Tistrella mobilis: one gene and its partner. The protein of the gene in region 2 binds, or shares a complex with, the protein of the main gene of each other region. Links are inferred from orthologs where the notes say so. Each region holds a gene or a part of one and is shown on either strand. Other genes may lie near its edges. The genes, in order: P7L68_RS13520 and P7L68_RS14105.

Region 1 (9,014 bases), 130 kb from region 2 along the record:
CAGATCCTGGAATTCCGGGCGCCGCACCTTGTAGCCGGCGGTGTTCATGTTGGCGATGTTGTTCGCGATCACGTCGACATTGGTCTGCTGGGCGACCATGCCGGTGGCTGCGATGCTGAGCGATCTCATCTGCCTGGCCTCTCTCTTCCGATCCTGTACGTCCTGGGGTCAGCCGGCTCAGGCCTGACGGAGAATGCGCTCGACGGCGCGACGCTGGTTGTCGTGTTCGGTGTCGATGACGTTCTGGGCGGCCTCGAAGGCGCGCAGCAGCGACATCATCCGGGTCATCTCCACCACCGGCTGGACGTTGGAACCTTCGATCATGCCCTGCACGATCTTGGGTTCTTCAACTTCCTGCGGTTCCGCATCGGTGGCATACAGACCGGACTGGGTCTTGCGCAGCAGATATTCACTCTCGAAATTCACCACCGCGATCTGCGCGACCGGGCCCGCATCGGTTGCCACCGTGCCGTCGGCGCCGACCCGGATCGGGCCGTCGTTCAGCGGCACGGTGATGGTGCCGCCGCCCGCCGCTGCGACCGGGTCGCCGGTCACGCTCACCAGCCGGCCGTCGACATCGGTCGAGAACTTGCCGTTGCGGGTGTAGCGGGGGCCGAAGGGGGTTTCGACCTGAAAATAGCCGTCGCCCTCGATCATCACGTCCAGCGGTGCGCCGGTCTCGATCGGCCGGCCCTGGGCCAGGTTCCGGACGACGGCGACGTCGCGGGCGAAATGGGTCTTGGGCGCGTCGGACGGATCATAGAGGAAGTCGGTGAACATCATCCGCTCGCCGCGATAGGCCGTGGTCTCCGCGTTGGCGATGTTGTTCGCCACCAGCTCCAGCTCGCGGGCCATCGTCATCTGACGCGACAGGGCGACATAACTGGTGTTTTGCATCGGATCGGCCTCGAAACGCTCTGCTGCCGGCATCCCGGCGGGTCGGCGAACCTATATGCAGACACCATGCCAACTCTATAAGTTGTTGTGAACAAAAGAAACGAGACGGCGCCGGCACTGCGCGGGGCGGGATCCGGACCTGCCGGGCGGCAGGATCTGCGGGGTGGCTTCACGGCGGTCAGGAAAAAATTGCCGGTCCGTGGTGCACTGCAAGAGCTTGTTAACCGTGTTCCGATTAGGGTACGGCTGAACGGTGGAGAGGACGGCCGCGCCTGCGGATCGGACTGCACCAGGGCTTGCAGCGCCGTCAGAGGCGGACGATCTGGTAAGTCAGAGGCATGTGCCCGGATCTCCGACGGGACGGACAGTAGCGGGAAGCTTGGACGATGGCAGACGAGGCAGTCGGTATGGACGGCGAGGGCGAGGGGAAGAAGAAGGGCGGCAAAAAGCTGATCCTCTTCATCCTGCTCCCTCTTCTGCTGATCGGCGGTGGCGGGGCTGCCGCCTTCCTGACCGGCATGATAGGTGGTGGCGGCGAGGACGCGGCGCATGCGGAAGGCGATGCGGGCGGCCACGGCGCCACCGCTGCCGCCGGCGGCGGCCATGGCGCGGCCCCGGCCGGCCAGCAGGCCCGCGATCCGTTGACCGCGGTGTACTACGATCTCCCCGAGATGCTGGTGAACCTGAATACCGGCGGCAAACGTGTGAGTTTCCTCAAGCTGAAGGTTTCCCTCGAACTCCAGAAGCAGGAAGATACGCCTCTGGTCGAGAAGGTGCTGCCGCGCATCGTCGACAGCTTCCAGGTCTATCTGCGCGAGATGCGTGTCGAGGATCTGAGCGGGTCCGCCGGCATCTACCGTCTCCGCGAGGAGCTGCTCGACCGGGTGAATGTGGCGGCCCGGCCCGTCGTGGTGAACGACGTGCTGTTCCGCGAGATGCTCGTCCAGTAGGCGAGGAGGGCCGCGGCCACGGCCGCACCGCCTCTGCCGGAAGGAGACCAGGTCCATGGCCGATCCCAACGACGAAGACGGCAGCCCCGACGAAGACGCCATCGCCGCCGAATGGGAAGCGATGATGGCGGCCGAGGGCTCCGGCGAGGGCGGCGGCGATCAGGGCGATGTCGATGCGCTCTTCGCCGAAGAGGGCACGCGCGCGCTCAGCCAGGACGAAATCGACAGCCTGCTGGGCTTCGACCAGGGCGATGAGGGGGATGAGGAACGTTCGGGTATCCGGGCGATCATCAACAGCTCTCTGGTCTCTTACGAACGTCTGCCGATGCTGGAAGTGGTGTTCGACCGCCTCCAGCGGCAGATGACGACGTCGATGCGTAACTTCACCTCGGACAATGTCGAAGTCTCTCTCGACAGCACCTCGTCGATCCGCTTCGGTGACTACCTGAACTCGATTCCGCTGCCCGCGATGATCGCGGTGTTCAAGGCAGAGGAATGGGACAATTACGGCCTGGTCACGGTCGACAGCTCGCTGATCTATTCGATCGTCGACGTGCTGCTGGGCGGTCGGCGTGGTACCACGATCATGCGCATCGAGGGCCGGCCCTATACGACCATCGAGCGCAACCTGGTCGAGCAGATGATCCGGGTGGTGCTGAACGACCTGTCCGCGGCCTTCGATCCGCTGAGCCCGGTGAACATGAAGTTCGAGCGGCTGGAGACCAACCCCCGCTTCGCGACCATCGCCCGTGGTGCCAATGCCGCGATCGTGGCGCGGTTCCGGGTGGATATGGAGGATCGCGGCGGCCGGCTTGAGATCCTGATACCCTATGCGACGCTGGAGCCGGTGCGCGAACTGCTGCTTCAGATGTTCATGGGCGAGAAGTTCGGCCGCGATACGATCTGGGAGACTCATCTCGCTCAGGAGCTGTGGTATACGAACGTGACCGTCGAGGCTCTGCTCGATGAACAGACCCTGACCCTGGGCGAGGTGATGAGGTTCAAGGTGGGCACCACCCTGAAGCTGAATGCGCGGCCGAATTCCGATGTGCTGGTGCGCTGCGGCAGTGTGCCGCTGGCGCGCGGCCGCCTGGGGCGGGTTATGGATAACATCGCGGTCCAGCTCAAGGACAGCGTGCGCAAGTCGAAGATGACACGATGAGCTTCAGCCTGGGCATGATTCTCGACGTGACGCTGGTGGTGCTGCTGGGCGCCACCATCGGCTATTGCGTCGCCCTGCACCGGCGCCTGGGGGAGCTGCGTGCCGCCCAGAGCGAACTGCCCAGACTGATTGACAATTTCATCGAAGCCACCCGCCGGGCGGAAGCCGGCATTGCCGGGCTGAAGGCGGCCAGCGCCGCCACCGCCGAGGAGATCGGACCCAAGCTGGGGGAAGCCCAGGTCCTGCGCGAGGATCTGGCTTTCATGATCGATCATGGCGGCAAGCTGGCCGACCGGCTGGAGGCTGCCGTCCAGGTGGCCCGGGTGGAGGCGCAGAACCGTGCCGCGGCTCCCATGGCGGCTGCCCGGCCCGATCCGGCAGTCCAGGGCGGATCGTCGCGACGCAATGGCGCCGCAGAACCCCGGGCCCACGACTTCGATGACGAGGACGACGACCGGCCGTTGCGCGCGGAGCGGCCGGCGGCGGCACCCGAGCCTGCACAGCCGCGCGCCCAGCGCAGCCGCGCCGAAACCACGGCGGCGATCCTGCGCATGCTGAAGGGGGGTGACTGATGGCCTTCCTGACCCGCAATGGCCGGGCGGTACCGCCCGCGCCACAGGCAACGGCAGCGCAGGCCGCGGCGGCGCCCGCCCGCAGCGTGGCCGCGGTGCAGCGCCGCTCGGGACCGCTTGGCCTGCGTCTGCTGCCGGCAACGATCTTCGTGGCGGCACTGATGCTGTCGGTGCGCGTGGTCGACATCTTCGACGGCCGGGATCCGGCGGTGGAGATCGGTGTCGGCGGCGCGCCTGCCGAGGCGCAGGCGGTGCCGCCCACCCCGCCCGACGGCAAGCCCGGAACCGAAGGCGGTGCTGCCCCGGCTGCGGCCGAGGCTGCACCATCTGCGCCTGCGGCGCCGGCACCGGCACCCGACCGGCCGATCGCGACCGACGCCTTCCGCACCCCTGAGGTGCCGTCGGGGAGCGAAGGGGCCGAGCCGATCGACGTCAGCAAGCTGACCCGCGGCGAGGTGGCCGTTCTGCAGCGCCTGTCCGAACGTCGCCGCGAGCTTGACGAGCGTCAGGCCCGGGTGGACGAGCGCGAGCGGCTGCTGGCGGCGATGGAGACCCGCATCGACGACAAGATCGCCCAGCTCCGTTCCATCCAGACCGAGATCGAGTCCCTGCTCGGCAAGGTCAGCGAGGCACAGGAGAGTGAGTATCAGCGCCTGGTCCGCATCTACGAGGCGATGGAGCCCGAAGATGCCGCCCGGATCTTCCAGGGCCTGGACCTGCCGGTGCTGATGCAGGTGATGGAACGTATGAAAGAGCGCCGCACCGCGCCGATCCTGGCCCAGATGGACCCGGTCCGCGCGCGTGAGGTGACGACGGAACTCGCCGAGCGGCGCAAGCTGCCGCCCGGTGCGGAAGGTGCAGTGGAGGGCGGGACGCTCGCAACCCCGGCTGCTCCCGGAAACGGCAACTGAAGAACGAACGGAGTTGGACCCTTATGAGTGTCGACCTCAACATGCCGATCCTGATCGTCGACGATTACAAGACGATGCTGCGGATCATCCGTAACCTGCTGAAGCAGCTCGACTTCGTGAACGTCGACGAGGCGACCGACGGCGGCATGGCCCTGCGCAAGCTGCGCGAGAAGAAGTATGGGCTGGTCATCTCCGACTGGAACATGGAGCCGATGACCGGTCTCCAGCTGCTCAAGGAAGTGCGCAAGGACGTGAAGCTGAAGGATACTCCCTTCATCATGATCACGGCTGAAAGCAAGACCGAGAACGTGCTGGCGGCGAAGGAAGCCGGCGTCAACAACTATATCGTGAAGCCGTTCAACGCCGAGACGCTCAAGTCGAAGCTTGTTGCGGTCCTCGGGCCGTTCTGATCTCAGGCGGGTTCCGGTCCTTTCGCAGGCTCATCGGGAGCACCGTGCTATGAACGTCAAAGGCAATCTGCGTGCCGACCTGCAGCAGCGTATCGATTCGCTGCGTGCCGAACGCGGCGAGAACGTGCAGCTCTCGGAAGTGACCGAAGTGGTCGAGGCGCTGCTCGGCACGATGGATGGCGACATCACCGCCCAGGAGCTGCAGCTCTATGGCGAGCTGAACGAACTCGCGACCTATATTCAGCGTGCCAAGCTTGAAATCGCCGAGCTGAGCCCGCATGAGATCCGGACCGATCACATCCCGTCGGCCACCGACGAACTGGATGCCATCGTTGGCGCGACCGAGGTTGCGACCAGCAATATTCTGGACGCGGTCGAGACGATCGAGAACGCGCTCGATGGCATGGAGGGCGAGGCGGCCGACCGGATGCGGGATCAGGTGACCCGTATCTACGAGGCCTGCAACTTCCAGGACGTGACCGGCCAGCGCATCGGCAAGGTCGTCAAGACGCTGAAGTATATCGAGATCAAGATCGACGCCATGATCTCGGTCTTCGGCGATATGGGCGAGGCGGAGAAGGCCCCGGCCGACCCGTCGCACAAGACCTGGAAGGACGTGGTCTCGCGCGTCGATGACGATCAGACCCTGGAAGGGCCGGCGTCGAACGACGATGCCATCCGCCAGGAAGACATCGACGCACTGTTCGATTGAGACCAGAGGCTCAGATGCTGCGATCGGCGGAAAGCTGAGGGAGACGGGGAATGGAGGATGAGGCGCCACGCCCTGAGCGGCGGCACGCCGACGGCAACGTTGCCCTGTATCTGGGGCTCTACCTCATTCTCCTGTCCTTCTTCATCATGCTGAACGTCATCTCCAAGGTCAGCGAGGAGAAGGTTCAGTCGACGGTCGACAGCCTGCAGTCGACTTTCGCCTCGTCGACCGCGACCGACGGTCGGCTCGACCGGATCGCGATCCTCTACGGACCCGGAAACATCTCGGAAGCTTTCCGCACCGCCCTGTTCGAACTCTTACAGGCGGCTATCCCGCGTGCCCGGGTGCAGGCCTTCGACAATGGAAACGTGCTGCAGGTGCGCGTGCCGATGGACGAGGTCTTCACCGAAGGCGAGCCCCGGGTCCGGCCGCGGGTTTCCGACCTGCTCAACCGGGTCAGCGACCTGTTGTCCACCCGCGGACCCGAAGTGCGCGAGGTGACCTTCGGCCTGCCCCGCGGCCCGGGCGGCGATGTCGACCGGCAATCCCTGCTCCGTGCCGGGGTGCTGGCCCGCACGGCCGTTGCCTTCGGCATGCCGGACCGCATCCTGGCGACCGGCGTCGGGGATCACAGCTCCCCTGACCTGGTGATCGAGTTCCGCGCCGGGTCACCGCCGCAGATCGACCCGCGGGGCGGGGGAGCGGCGCAATGACTGGATTCGACGACCGGGGCGGCCCGGGCGATGATGACGCCCCGGTCCGTGGCGAGCCGGCCAAATCGGACTGGATGTACACCTTTGCGGATCTGGTCTCGCTGCTGCTGACCTTTTTCGTGATGCTGTTCGCCATGTCCTCCCTTCAGGACGACCGTTTCCAGGAGATCGCAAGCTCGCTCGGCGCGCGGCTGAACCTGACCCAGGCGGTGCCGGCGCCCCGGCCCTCGGCCTCGGTCGACATGCCCAGCGTGCTGATCCCGCGTGCGGTTGATCTTGACTATCTGCGCCGGATCATGACGGCCAAACTGGCCCAGCTGCCGATGGCCGAACGGATCCCGGATCTGGAACTGCGGCGGGAGAACGGCCGGGTGGTGCTGTCCCTGCCGGCCGACAGCCTGTTCCCGCCGGGCAGCGCCGAGCTGGTGCCGGGCGCGCGACGGGTGTTGTTTCTGCTGGGCGAAAGCCTGTCGGTCTTCGCCAACCGGGTGAGTGTCGAGGGCCATACCGATCCGATCCAGATTCAGAGCGACCGCTATCCATCCAACTGGGAGCTGTCGATCGATCGTGCCGCATCGGTCGCACGGGCCTTGCGCCAGAGCGGGTACACGAAGACGATAGCGGTCTATGGTCACGGGTCGTCGCGGTTCGACGATGTCGACATCCGCCTGCCCAGGACCGAACGCTATGCAAAGAGCCGGCGGGTCGACGTGCTGATCGACGAACCGGAAGCGGAGGGCTTCGGATCGTGAGGGATCTGAAGGGAGGGTACGGGCCGGTAACGCGACTGGCGGTCGCGCTGGCGGTGGCGGCAGGGTTGTGCCTGCCGTCGATGCCACCCCGTGCCTTTGCCCAGCAGGTGCCGGCTGCCGCTGCACCCCCGTCGGGTGGCGCGGCTGCGCAGACGCTGCCCCTGATCCGTGTCCGCACAGGCCTGCACCCCAATTTCGGCCGCATCGTCTTCGACTGGACGGGCCGTGTGGGCTATGACGTGAAGGTGGAGGGCAACGCCCTCACCGTCGTCTTTCAGGAACCGGTGACCATCGATGTCACCGACGTGCCGGTGCGTCTTGGCCGCTATGTCGCCGCGGCGGCGGTGGAAACCGGCGATGGTCGCACCGCGGCCGGCTTTACCGTGAAGGCCGATGCCCGCATCCGCCATTTCTATGTCGGCAACCGCGTGGTGATCGATATCTACGAGCCCGCCGACGCCGCGGCACGTGCCGCCGGGCGGGAGCCCATCGCCGACATCGCCACCCTGGTCGGTCAGAACCCGGCCACGCCCGGGCCGGCCGCACCCGAAGGCCCGGTGCCGCCTGTCCAGATCCAGACCGCACCCGGTGCGACATCCGGCCCGGCTGCGCCGGGGACCGGCCAGCCTGCCGGCCCTGCCGCTCCCGGAGCCTTGCCGACGGATGCAGGCGACACCCCGGCTGCTGCGGGTGGGCTGCCAGGGGTGCTGCCCGGCTACCAGGCCGGCACCGGCAGCACCGAGGCGTCGGGTGTGGTCATCACCACCACGCCTGCCGATCGCGGCGTGATGATCGATTTCGACTGGGGCGGCAATGCCCCGGCCGCGGCGGTGTTCGCGGCCTATGACGCGGTCTGGATCGCCTTCGACCGTCCCGCCAATGTCGTCACCGAAAGCATGACCGGGCCCTCGGCGGGGCAGATCGAACGGGTGCTGGTGGTCGACAATCCCGACCGGGCGCTGGTGCTCCGGCTCGACACCCGGCCGGGGCTCAGGCCGCATGTCCGCCGCGATGAGGGGATCTGGCGGGTGCGGCTGCTGGAAGATGCCCCCTTGCCCGACCAGCCGCTGACGGTGGCCGGCGGCACGACCGGCGGGCTGGTTGTGGATGGCAGCGACGGTGCCGCGCCGCTCAACGTCACCGACCCCGTCTCGGGCATCCGCATGATTCTGGTGCCCATCCGTGCGTCCTCGCGCGGGGTGGTGCCGACGCGGCAATTCGTGCCGTTCGAACTGCTGGAGACCGCGCAGGGCGTCGCGATCCGGCCGCGCCCCGATGCCCTGCCGGTTGCCAGCCGCCGCGACGGCGTGGAGATCGGCGGCGGCGGCGGTCTGCCGATTTCGGCCGAGGCGCTGGCGCCCGCCGCCCTGCCGCCGGCGCCCGCCGCACCCGTGCAGGAAGACGATTCCGAGGCGGCCCGGCTGATGACCGAAATGGCGATCGGCGGGCGCGACCCGTTCGATTTCGCCCGCTGGGTGCGCACCCCCGATCTGATCACCGAAACCCGCCAGGCCCTGCAACAGGCCATCGTGTCGGTGGCGCCGCCGCTGCGCACGGGCCCGCGTCTGACGCTTGCCCGTTTTCTGCTGGCCAACGGTTTCGCGGCCGAGGCATCCGGGGTGATCGAAACCGCGATCGCACTGGAGCCGGGTGTTGCCGACCGGGTGGATGTGGTGGCGTTGAAGGGCGCTGCGGCCTATATGCAGGGGCATTACGACGAGGCCGAGACCGCCTTCAACGATCCGCGCTTCGACCAGGACCCCGGCTATGCGCTGTGGCGCGCGGCGGTGGCTGCCGGACGGGAACGCCATCAGCAGGTGGGCGAGTATGCCTCGGGCGGCGTGAAAGTGCCGGCCGATTTCCCGGAAGCGCTCAGGGTGCGGATGCTGGTCCAGATCGGCCAGTCTGCGCTGACCAGCGGCCGGCTGGAGATCG
Region 2 (9,356 bases):
AGCACGTTGCGGCAGAAGATCACGTCGAAGGTGCCGAAGCTCGACGCCCCGTTCAGCAGGTTGTGCTGGCGGAACTGCACCATCGACCGGATGGTCTGGTTCAGGCGCCACTGCTCGCCATCCTGCTGGAAATACTTCACCAGCATGGTGATGGGCAGGCCGCGCTGCACCTCGAACTGCGAATAGGTCGCAGCCCTGGCCTTGTCCAGCACCTCGTTGGCAAGGTCGGTGCCGATGATCTCCAGCCGCCAGCCGTCGAGCTTCGCACCCATCTCCTTGAACAGCATGGCGATGGTATAGGCTTCCTGCCCGGTCGACGCGGCGGCCGACCAGATCCTGAGCTGGCGGCGATCCTGCCGCCGGGCCAGAAGCTCGGGCAGCACGAAATTGCGCAGCTCGTCGAAAGGCTTGATGTCGCGGAAGAACGACGTCTCGTTCGTCGTCATCGCATCCGTGACGTCGCGCCGGAGTTCTTCCGCCGACGGCTTGCGCAGCTCGGCGATCAGCTCAGGCAGTCCCGGCAGCCCCCGGCGCCGTGCAAGCGGCGACAGTCTGCTTTCAAGCAGGTACAGCTTGTCGGGGCCGATCACCAGCCCGGACCGCTGCTTCAGCATGCCGCTGATGAAGGCGAAATCCTCCGGCGCCATCACGGTCCTCCGTCGACCAGCCGGCGGACCTCGCCGGCCATACGATCCAGCGGCAGCACGGCGCTGCACAGCCCGGCCTGGGCAGCCGCACCCGGCATACCCCAGACGACGCTCGACGCCTCGTCCTGGGCCATGACCACGCCGCCCGCCTGTACGACATGTTCGCCGCCACGCTGCCCGTCCGACCCCATACCGGTCAGGATGACGGTCAGCAGGTTGCGACCATAGATCTTTGCCAGCCCCCGCAGCATCGGATCCACCGCCGGCCGGCAGAAATTCTCCGGCGCGTCCTGGTTGATCCGGATCACCGCCCCGCCGGCCGCTTCGGTCGGCACCATGTGCCAGTCACCGCGGGCGACGTGGATGCGACCGGCCTTCACCGGCATGCCGTCCTCGGCCTCGACACAGGGCAGGCCGCTTGCGCGGGCCAGATGCTCGGCCAGGATGGTGGTGAAGGTGGCGGGCATGTGCTGGGTGATGAACACCGGGATCCGCTGCAGAGCAGGGCCCAGCGCCCCGAACAGGGTGAACAGTGCCTGCGGGCCGCCGGTGGAACTGCCGACCGCCAGCGCCTTAGCCCTGAAGGCCGGCGGAAACGGACGCAGCACCACGGGCTTGCGCTGCAGGCCCAGCCGCTGCGGCAGATCCGCCGCAGTGGCCGGCGCCCCGGCCGGACGTGCGGCAGGTGCCGCCGGTTCGGTGCGCGGACGCCAGGCCGTGGTCGGGCTGCCGCCAGCCGCAGGTGCGGCAGGTGCCGCAGCAGGTGCAGCAGTGGCGGTGCCCCCGCTGCCAAGATCAGGCGCCGTACCGTCGCGGCGGCCGCGATCGGCATGGGCCTTCACCTTGGCCAGCAACTCGCGCGAGAAGCCCTCGTTCGAGTAGACCTCGCTGGTAGCGCTGGGCTTGGGGATGTAGTCCACCGCGCCCTTGGCCAGGGCCTCCATGCTGACCGCCGCATTCTTGCGGGTCAGCGTGGATGCCATGATGACCTTGAGCCCGGGTTGCGCCCGCACCAGTTCCGGCAGGGCGGTCAGACCGTCCATCTCCGGCATCTCGATGTCGAGCACGACCACTTCCACCGGCTGGCGCTTCAGCTGGTTGAGCGCGATCCGGCCATTCGCGGCAGAGGCGACGACACGGATCTCGGGATCGGCTTCTAGGACACGGATGAACAGGCCGCGAATGACCGCGCTGTCGTCGACCACCATCACGCGATAGGGTTCGACGCCTCCGCCCCCTGCTGTGTAAGAGCTCACTAGATGAGGCCCACCTGCGTGAATTTGGTTTCGATGATCTCGCTGTCGAACGGCTTCATGATGTATTCATTCGCACCGGCCATGATCGCCTCCTGAATATGGGAGAGATCATTCTCGGTGGTGCAGAAGACGACGATGGGCACATCGCCGCCCGGCATCTGGCGCAGCGCCTTCAGGAACTCCAGCCCGTTCATCACCGGCATGTTCCAGTCCAGCAGCACCGCATCGGGCATGGCCTCACGGCAGCGATCCACTGCCTCCTGACCATCCGCGGCTTCCCTGGTGGCGAAGGAGAGACCCTCAAGGATGCGCCGCGCGACCATGCGGATGACCTTGGAGTCGTCAACGATCAGGCAGGTCTTCATTTCAGATCGAATCCTCGAACGCGCCGCCCGACGCCCGGGCACTTGTGGGGAGGAAAGGCTACGGTCGGACAGGCCGGGCCGGCGCGAGGGGCGGCATCAGCCGAATTCGAACAGACGCTCGACATCAAGCACCAGCAGCAGCTTGTCGTTCAGTCGGTATACCCCGAGAGACACGTCTCGCCAATGCTGCGCGAGATTGGCCGGGTTGCGTTCGAACCGGGCGTCGTCGAGCGAAAGCACCTCGCCCACCCCATCGACCATCAGGCTATAGAGTTCGCCATCGTGTTCAACGACAACGTTCATGCCCTTCATCTCCGCCGGCCGGGGCGGCAGCCCCAGGCGCCGACGGACATTGATCGCGGTGACGATGCGGCCGCGGAGGTTCAGCGCGCCGGCAACCTCGGCCGGGGCCAGCGGCACCCGGGTGATCTTCTGGGGGCCCAGGATGTCCTGAACCACCAGAACCGGGATGCCGAAAGTCTGCCGCTCGATCACCACCGTCACGAACTGCCGCTGGGCGCCGACGACCTCGCCGTCACCGGTGCGGGCCAGGGCGTTGCCGCCGCCGGCGTAGCGGACGATATCCGCACTCATGCCACGCTCCCCTTCGCCATGTTCATCACCTGACCGATTGCCGCGATCAGGCCCTCACGGTCGAACTTCGCCACATAGTCGTCATACCCGCTGTCGCGGCCGCGATCGAAATCCTCGGGCGCGGTGTGGGACGACAGCGCAATCATCGGGACCTGCGACCAGGCGCCCTCTTCGCGGATGGTACGGGCGAAGGCGAAGCCGTCCATGCCCGGCATCTCGATGTCGCTGACGATGATATCGAACTCGGCGCCCTGGTCGCGCAGTTTCAGCGCCGCCTCGGCACTTTCCACACCGGAGACCTCGTAGCCGGACACACGCAGCACGGGCGCGATCAGGCTGCGGAAGAAGGCGCTGTCATCGACCAGCAGCACCCGCCGGGCACGCGCGGCCCCGATCCGGCGCGGCTCTGCCTCGTACCAGTCGCCGGTGGCGCGGAGGAGGTAGTAGCCGACATCGACGATGTCGGTGGTGCGCCCCGCGATCACCGCCGTGCCGATCAGGCCGTCGCGGCGGCTGCGCAGCTCGACATTGAAGCTGTCTTCCACGATGTCGACGATCTCGTCGACCACCAGACCCATGGTGCGGTTCCGCTCGGTGAAGACCACCACCGGCTGCCGGCCCTCGCGCGCCAGTTCCTGGCTCTCGTTGACCATGACCAGCGGCATGATCTGGCCGCGGTACTGGACCACGGGCCGGCCGTCGGAGCGTTCCACCGTGGCGAGGTCGATCTCTTCCAGACGCGCCACCAGCGACAGCGGCACCGCCTTCGGATCCTCGCCGCCGGCGCGGAAGACCAGCAGGGACAGCTTGTCGTCGGCATTGGCGGCGGCCTCGGCCGCTGCCGCCTCGGCGCGGCGGTCGCTGGCGGTCTGGATCTCGCCCACCGAGGTCGCCAGGCCGTTCGGATCCAGGATCATGACCACGCTGCCGTCACCCAGGATGGTGTTGCCCGAGAACATGGTGATGTCGCGCAGGATCGGCGCCACCGGCTTGACCACGATTTCCTCGGTGTCGAACACCTGGTCGACGATGATGCCGAACGAGAAGGTACCCACCTTGCAGACGATGACGAACAGGCCATCGTCGTCGATCTCGACCTGCGGGTCGTGCTCGTCGACCAGGGCCAGGGCATGGCCCAGGCTCACCAGCGGCAGCAGATGGTCGCGCAGGCGCAGAACCGGCCGGCTGTTGATCCGCTCGATACGATGCTCGGACGTGTTGGAGGCACGCACCAGCTCGACCACGCTGATCTGCGGCAGGGCGAAACGATCGCCGGCGGCTTCCACGATCAGCGCCGCCACGATCGCCAGCGTCAGCGGGATCTTGATGACGAAGGTCGATCCCTTGCCGCTGACGGTGCGCAGCTCGATCGTGCCGCCGATCTTCTCGATATTGGTCCGCACCACGTCCATGCCGACGCCGCGGCCCGACACGCTGGTCACCTTCTCGGCGGTGGAGAAGCCCGGCCGGAAGATGAACTGAGCGATCTGGGTGTCGGTCATGCCGTCGAGTTCGTTCTCGGTGGCAAGGCCGACCTTCACGATCTTCTGGCGCACCTTGGCAAGATCGATACCGCGGCCGTCATCCGCGATCTCGATGATGATGTGGCCGCCTTCGTGATAGGCGTTGAGGGTGATGGTACCGGTCTCGGGCTTGCCTGCCGCACGCCGGTCTTCGGGCCGCTCCAGGCCGTGATCGGCCGAATTGCGGACCATATGGGTCAGCGGATCCTTGATCAGCTCCAGAACCTGCCGGTCCAGCTCGGTTTCCGAGCCGTACATCTTCAGGTCGAGCTTCTTGTTCAGTTCCTGACCCAGGTCCCGGACGATGCGCGGCAGCTTGGCCCAGGCATTGCCGATCGGCTGCATGCGGGTCTTCATGACCCCTTCCTGCAGCTCCGACGTCACATGGGACAGCCGCTGCAGCGGCACCGTGAACTCGCTGTCGCTGCGGCCGCGCACCATCTGGAGCAGCTGGTTGCGGGTCAGGACCAGCTCGCTGACCATGGTCATCAGATGTTCGAGCAGGTCGACATTGACGCGGATGGTCTGGCCGGCAATGTGGCTCTCGCGCGGGGCCCCGTTGCCGCCGGCGTCGTGATGATCGCCGGCATCGGCCCGCGGTGCTGCCTCTGCCGCCGGCGGCTGCTGGGTCGCAACGGCCCCCACACCGGCCGCCACCAGCGCCTGCGGCTGGGCGGTGCCCACCGGCAGGCCGGCGGGGGCCTCGGCGTCGCCCTCGTCCTCATCCTCCGGCAGGGCGTCGCCCGACATCTCGGCCGCCATCATCCGGCGCACCGCCTCGAAATCGGGGGCACCGTCGGCACCGGTCGGCGCCGCAACCTTGGCCGGAGCTTCAACGCCTTCGGCCGCGGCATCCAGGCGGCCGATCAGATCGGCATCATTACCGGCGGGCTCGGCCTGGGTCCGCTCAAGCTCGGCCAGGATCTCCTTGATCCGGTCCAGGCTCTCAAGGATCAGCGTCACGATATAGGGGGTGACCGTCAGCTCGCGGTCACGCACCTTGCCCAGCACGTTCTCAGCCGCATGCGCCACCTTCTCAAGCCGGGGCAGGCCCAGGAACCCGCAGGTCCCCTTGATGGTGTGTACAAGGCGGAAGATGTTCTGCAGCAGTTCCGGATTGTCTGGATTGCGCTCCAGGCGCACCAGCTCGACGTCGAGCGTGGACAGGCTCTCCGTCGTTTCGGTGAGGAACTCGCTCAGCAGCTCGTCCATGGCGTTCTCATCCCTGCTGCCGTGAATGGCTGGCGCCGTGGCGCCCTGAGTGTGAAGTCGTCGGAGTGTCCGCAGACGGACCCGCAGCGGGCGGGCCCGCCTGCGGTCAAGAGAGGGGTTACGGTCCGGTCTCCCCGGTCCGTTCAAGACTGGCACCGCTGGTCCGGATCGTGAAGGCCGGCAGATCGGCGGTGATGGTCAGCCGGCGCAGATCGGCGCCCGACCAGTCGGTCGCAACCGCCAGCCGGCCACCGACCGCACCCGCCATTTCGGAAACCATGAAGGGCAGCACGGTGCGGGCATCGAGCGCGGCCGGATCGATCCGACCTTCGATCGACGGCACCAGCGTCTCGGGCAGGCGCATGGCACCGCCTTCGGCCACCATGTTCACACTGCCGCCCTCGGCCGTGGTCCGCCAGGCGATGGCAACGGTGCCACCGCGGAGCAGCGCCTGCGCCGAGATCGCCGCCAGGCACAGCACGATGCCGCCATGGGCCCTCAGCACATTGCCGTCGCTCGGCCAGGCGATGACGTCCAGACCGGCACGCTCGTCGGTAAAATAGCCGGCGAGTGCGGCCGAGAGATCACCGGCCGCGACCCGCTCGTCGGGGTTACCGCCGGCGCCGAGGGCCAGGCGATAGAAGCTCAACCGGCGGGCGGCGCGGGCGGCACTGTCGGCCAGCAGCTGCAGGGCGTCATCCCCCATGCCGTCTTCGGCCAGGAACTCCACGCCGTTCACGACACCACCGATGGGGCCGACCAGGTCGTGACAGAGCCTGGCACATACCAGCCCGGAGAGTCGTACCCAATCTCCCTCGCCCACGTCGCGTCACTCCCTGAAACCGATCGCATCTCCGGTGAGCCTACCGGGGCTCGCCATCTTCTTTTACGGCGGCAAGCGTTAAATTTCCCTTAGGCGTGGCGCGATTGCCGTAACCATATGCACGCCCCCCCGCAGATCCGCCCGTGAACCGTCTCCAGCCCCCGATCCCCCCCCCTGGTGCAGGCGATGCCGCAACCCCATCTGCTCGGGGATCGGACACCGTCTGGAAGGATCGTCAGATGACCACGCCGGCACCTTACGGCATGCTGTACCCGCCGGGAAGCCTCGTCCGCCTGCCCGGCCAACCCGATTGGGGGCTGGGTCAGGTCCAGAGCGTGGCCGCCCATCGCGTCACCGTCAATTTCGAACATGGCGGAAAGCGCACCGTGCATGCAGACGTCGTAGATCTGGAACTGGTCCGCGGACCGAACCCGCCAGATGATGACGATTGAGCGACCAATGGCGCCGGAAAGCCACGGTACCGCTTTTGCGGTTGCAGCCGTCATCCGGGCTTCGTAAATACAGGATGCGCCGGGCACATCGTCCAGCGAGACCTGTCTCCGCCAAGGGCCACGGCCTGCGGTCACTCTGCTATGGACCGGCCTTCGGCCGCTCTGCCACGGAACGTGATGATACCTGCCCCCGCATCACCATACCCGTCCCGGGACACTTCGATGATCCGCATCGTGGATCCCGTTGTCGTGGCAAGGGAAGCCGGGCCATATCGGGGAAGCTGCTGGTGGTCAGCGGGGGGATCGTGATCGAACGCGAGGTCGAAGCACTCGCGCGGGCAGCTCTCCAGAAGCCGCCATCGCAGCGGCAGGCGATTGCCGGCACCATCGCAACGATGCTGATCGACCGCGAGCGCAAACTGACTGAACGGGTACGCGGCGTCGTCGCCCATCTGATCCAGCCACTGGTCGCCGATATCGAACATACGCTGCGGCGTGAACTCGCAGAAGAACTGGCGGCGATGCCCGAGGCGGGTGAGCTGCCGCCCAATCTGTTCGTGATGCTGGCGAACGACCAGATCGAGGTCGCCCATCCTCTGCTGTCGCGGTCGCCTATTCTGACCGACCCCGATCTGATCGCCATCGCGCGGGAACGCTCTTCTGCCCATCGCACCGCCATCGCCCAGCGCCCTGATCTGAGCGACGCCGTCACCGGTGCCCTGCTGGACGCCGCAGAGGCCGAGGTGGTGACGGCACGGCTGGCAAACCGCGCCGCACCGCTGTCGCCGAAGCTTCTTGAACGTATCGTGATGCTGTCGCAGCGGATGGAGGTGATCCAGCCGCCGCTGCTGCAACGCCAGGAACTGCCCGCGGGGCTTGCCTACCGGATGTTCTGGTGGGTGGGGGCGTCGCTGCGCCGCCATATCGTCCAGCGCTTCGACGTCTCGCCCGAGATGATCGAACGGGCCGTTGCCCGCGTCGTCGACCGCAGGGTGACCGAGACCGGCCGCCTGGCCGAGGATCAGGGCCGGGCACGCCAGCGGGTCGCCATGCTGGCACGCGGCGGCGGCGTCACCGAGACCTTCCTGTTGCAAAGCTATCGCCAGGGCGAGATCGCGCTGTTCGAAGCGGCACTTGCCCATATGACCGACATCCGACCGGTCACCGCCCGCCGGATCGCCTTCGAGACCACCGGCCAGGCACTGGCCATCGCCTGCAAGGCCGCCGACGTCACCCGCCAGGGCTTCTCTACGCTGTTCATGCTGACCCGCAAGATGAGCCGCGGCACCAGGGTGTCGGATCCCAAGGATCTGCTTGAAGCGGTGGCGTTTTTCGACATGGTCGACCGCCGACGGGGGCTCGCCATCCTGGCGCTCTGGGATGGCGACGCGATCTGATCGCCGGGGCTGGCGCTGCCCGGTTGCGCTGCGGCCCTTGCGCGGCAACCTCTGCGCCGCCACAATGTTGTCCCAAGACAGCCCGGTGAACGGGACACGCCCCCGATGATGGGCCTCCGGACGAGCGAGCCGCCGCAGTGAGCCAGACCCGCAACGCCCACCCCATGTCTCTGAACGATCGCCCGCCTCTGGTCGATCCTTTCGGGCGGCATGTGCACTACATGCGCCTGTCGGTGACGGATCGCTGCGATCTGCGCTGCGTGTACTGCATGGCCGAAAGCATGACCTTCCTGCCCAAGGCCGATCTGCTGACGCTGGAGGAACTGGCCCGGCTGTCGCGGGCCTTCATGGTTCTTGGCGTGCGCAAGCTGCGCCTCACCGGTGGCGAGCCGCTGGTCCGCCGCGGGATCATGGATCTGATCGGCGAGCTGGGCCGGGATGTCGCCGCCGGCCGGCTTGAGGAACTCACGCTCACCACCAACGCCACCCAGCTCGATCGGCATGCCGAAGGGCTCTACCGGGCCGGCGTGCGGCGGATCAACGTGTCGATCGACAGCCGCGACCCGGTGCGCTTCCAGCGCATCACCCGCTGGGGTACGCTCGACCGGGTGATGAACGGCATCGCCGCCGCCAAGGCGGCGGGGCTGGCAGTCAAGATCAACATGGTGGCGCTGCGGGGCGAGAACGAAGACGAGATTGAGGACATGGTCCGCTGGTGCGGCGAGAACCGGTTCGACCTCACCCTGATCGAGACCATGCCGCTCGGCGAGATCGACGAGGACCGGGTCGACCAGTATCTCTCTCTGGCCGAGGTTCGCCGCAGGCTGGAGGCCCGCTTCACCCTGACCGACCTGCCCGACCGCACGGGCGGCCCGGCCCGCTATGTGCGGATCGCCGAAACCGGCGGCCGGCTGGGATTCATCACCCCGCTCAGCCACAATTTCTGCGAAAGCTGCAACCGGGTCAGGGTGACCTGCACGGGTCGGTTGTACATGTGCCTGGGCCAGGATGATCAGGTCGACCTGCGCGAGCCGCTCCGCGCCAGCCCGGGCGACGACGCGCCCCTGATCGCGGCCATCCGCCGCGG

The links.
Region 1: the proteins of P7L68_RS14105 (region 2) and P7L68_RS13520 are in contact, whole or in part, in a solved structure (PDB 1A0O), measured with the Escherichia coli proteins. The link is inferred for Tistrella mobilis from one-to-one orthologs.

What each region holds. Positions count from the first base shown.
Region 1 is NZ_CP121017.1:1,691,769-1,700,782, forward strand. The notes cover bases 3,276-6,208. They hold P7L68_RS13520 (response regulator), read left to right. Parts: upstream 3,276-4,515; coding sequence 4,516-4,902; downstream 4,903-6,208. Other genes in these bases: P7L68_RS13510 (DUF6468 domain-containing protein), read left to right, coding at 3,276-3,581; P7L68_RS13515 (MotE family protein), read left to right, coding at 3,581-4,492; P7L68_RS13525 (protein phosphatase CheZ), read left to right, coding at 4,952-5,614; P7L68_RS13530 (flagellar motor protein MotB), read left to right, coding at 5,665-6,208. Also shown: flagellar basal-body rod protein FlgG, read right to left, coding at 1-129; flagellar basal-body rod protein FlgF, read right to left, coding at 178-897; P7L68_RS13500 (flagellar basal body-associated FliL family protein), read left to right, coding at 1,284-1,847; flagellar motor switch protein FliM, read left to right, coding at 1,903-3,009; more of P7L68_RS13510, read left to right, coding at 3,006-3,275; more of P7L68_RS13530, read left to right, coding at 6,209-6,327; P7L68_RS13535 (flagellar motor protein MotB), read left to right, coding at 6,324-7,079; P7L68_RS13540 (hypothetical protein), read left to right, coding at 7,076-9,014. UniProt on the Escherichia coli protein: Involved in the transmission of sensory signals from the chemoreceptors to the flagellar motors.
Region 2 is NZ_CP121017.1:1,816,943-1,826,298, reverse strand. What follows is about bases 2,659-5,933. They hold P7L68_RS14105 (chemotaxis protein CheW), read right to left. Parts: upstream 5,598-5,933; coding sequence 2,859-5,597; downstream 2,659-2,858. Other genes in these bases: P7L68_RS14100 (histidine phosphotransferase family protein), read right to left, coding at 5,716-5,933; P7L68_RS14110 (chemotaxis protein CheW), read right to left, coding at 2,659-2,862. Outside these bases: P7L68_RS14125 (protein-glutamate O-methyltransferase CheR), read right to left, coding at 1-647; P7L68_RS14120 (chemotaxis response regulator protein-glutamate methylesterase), read right to left, coding at 647-1,855; P7L68_RS14115 (PleD family two-component system response regulator), read right to left, coding at 1,903-2,268; more of P7L68_RS14110, read right to left, coding at 2,365-2,658; more of P7L68_RS14100, read right to left, coding at 5,934-6,420; P7L68_RS14095 (DUF3553 domain-containing protein), read left to right, coding at 6,660-6,872; P7L68_RS14090 (DUF2336 domain-containing protein), read left to right, coding at 7,160-8,269; GTP 3',8-cyclase MoaA, read left to right, coding at 8,434-9,356. UniProt on the Escherichia coli protein: Involved in the transmission of sensory signals from the chemoreceptors to the flagellar motors. CheA is autophosphorylated; it can transfer its phosphate group to either CheB or CheY.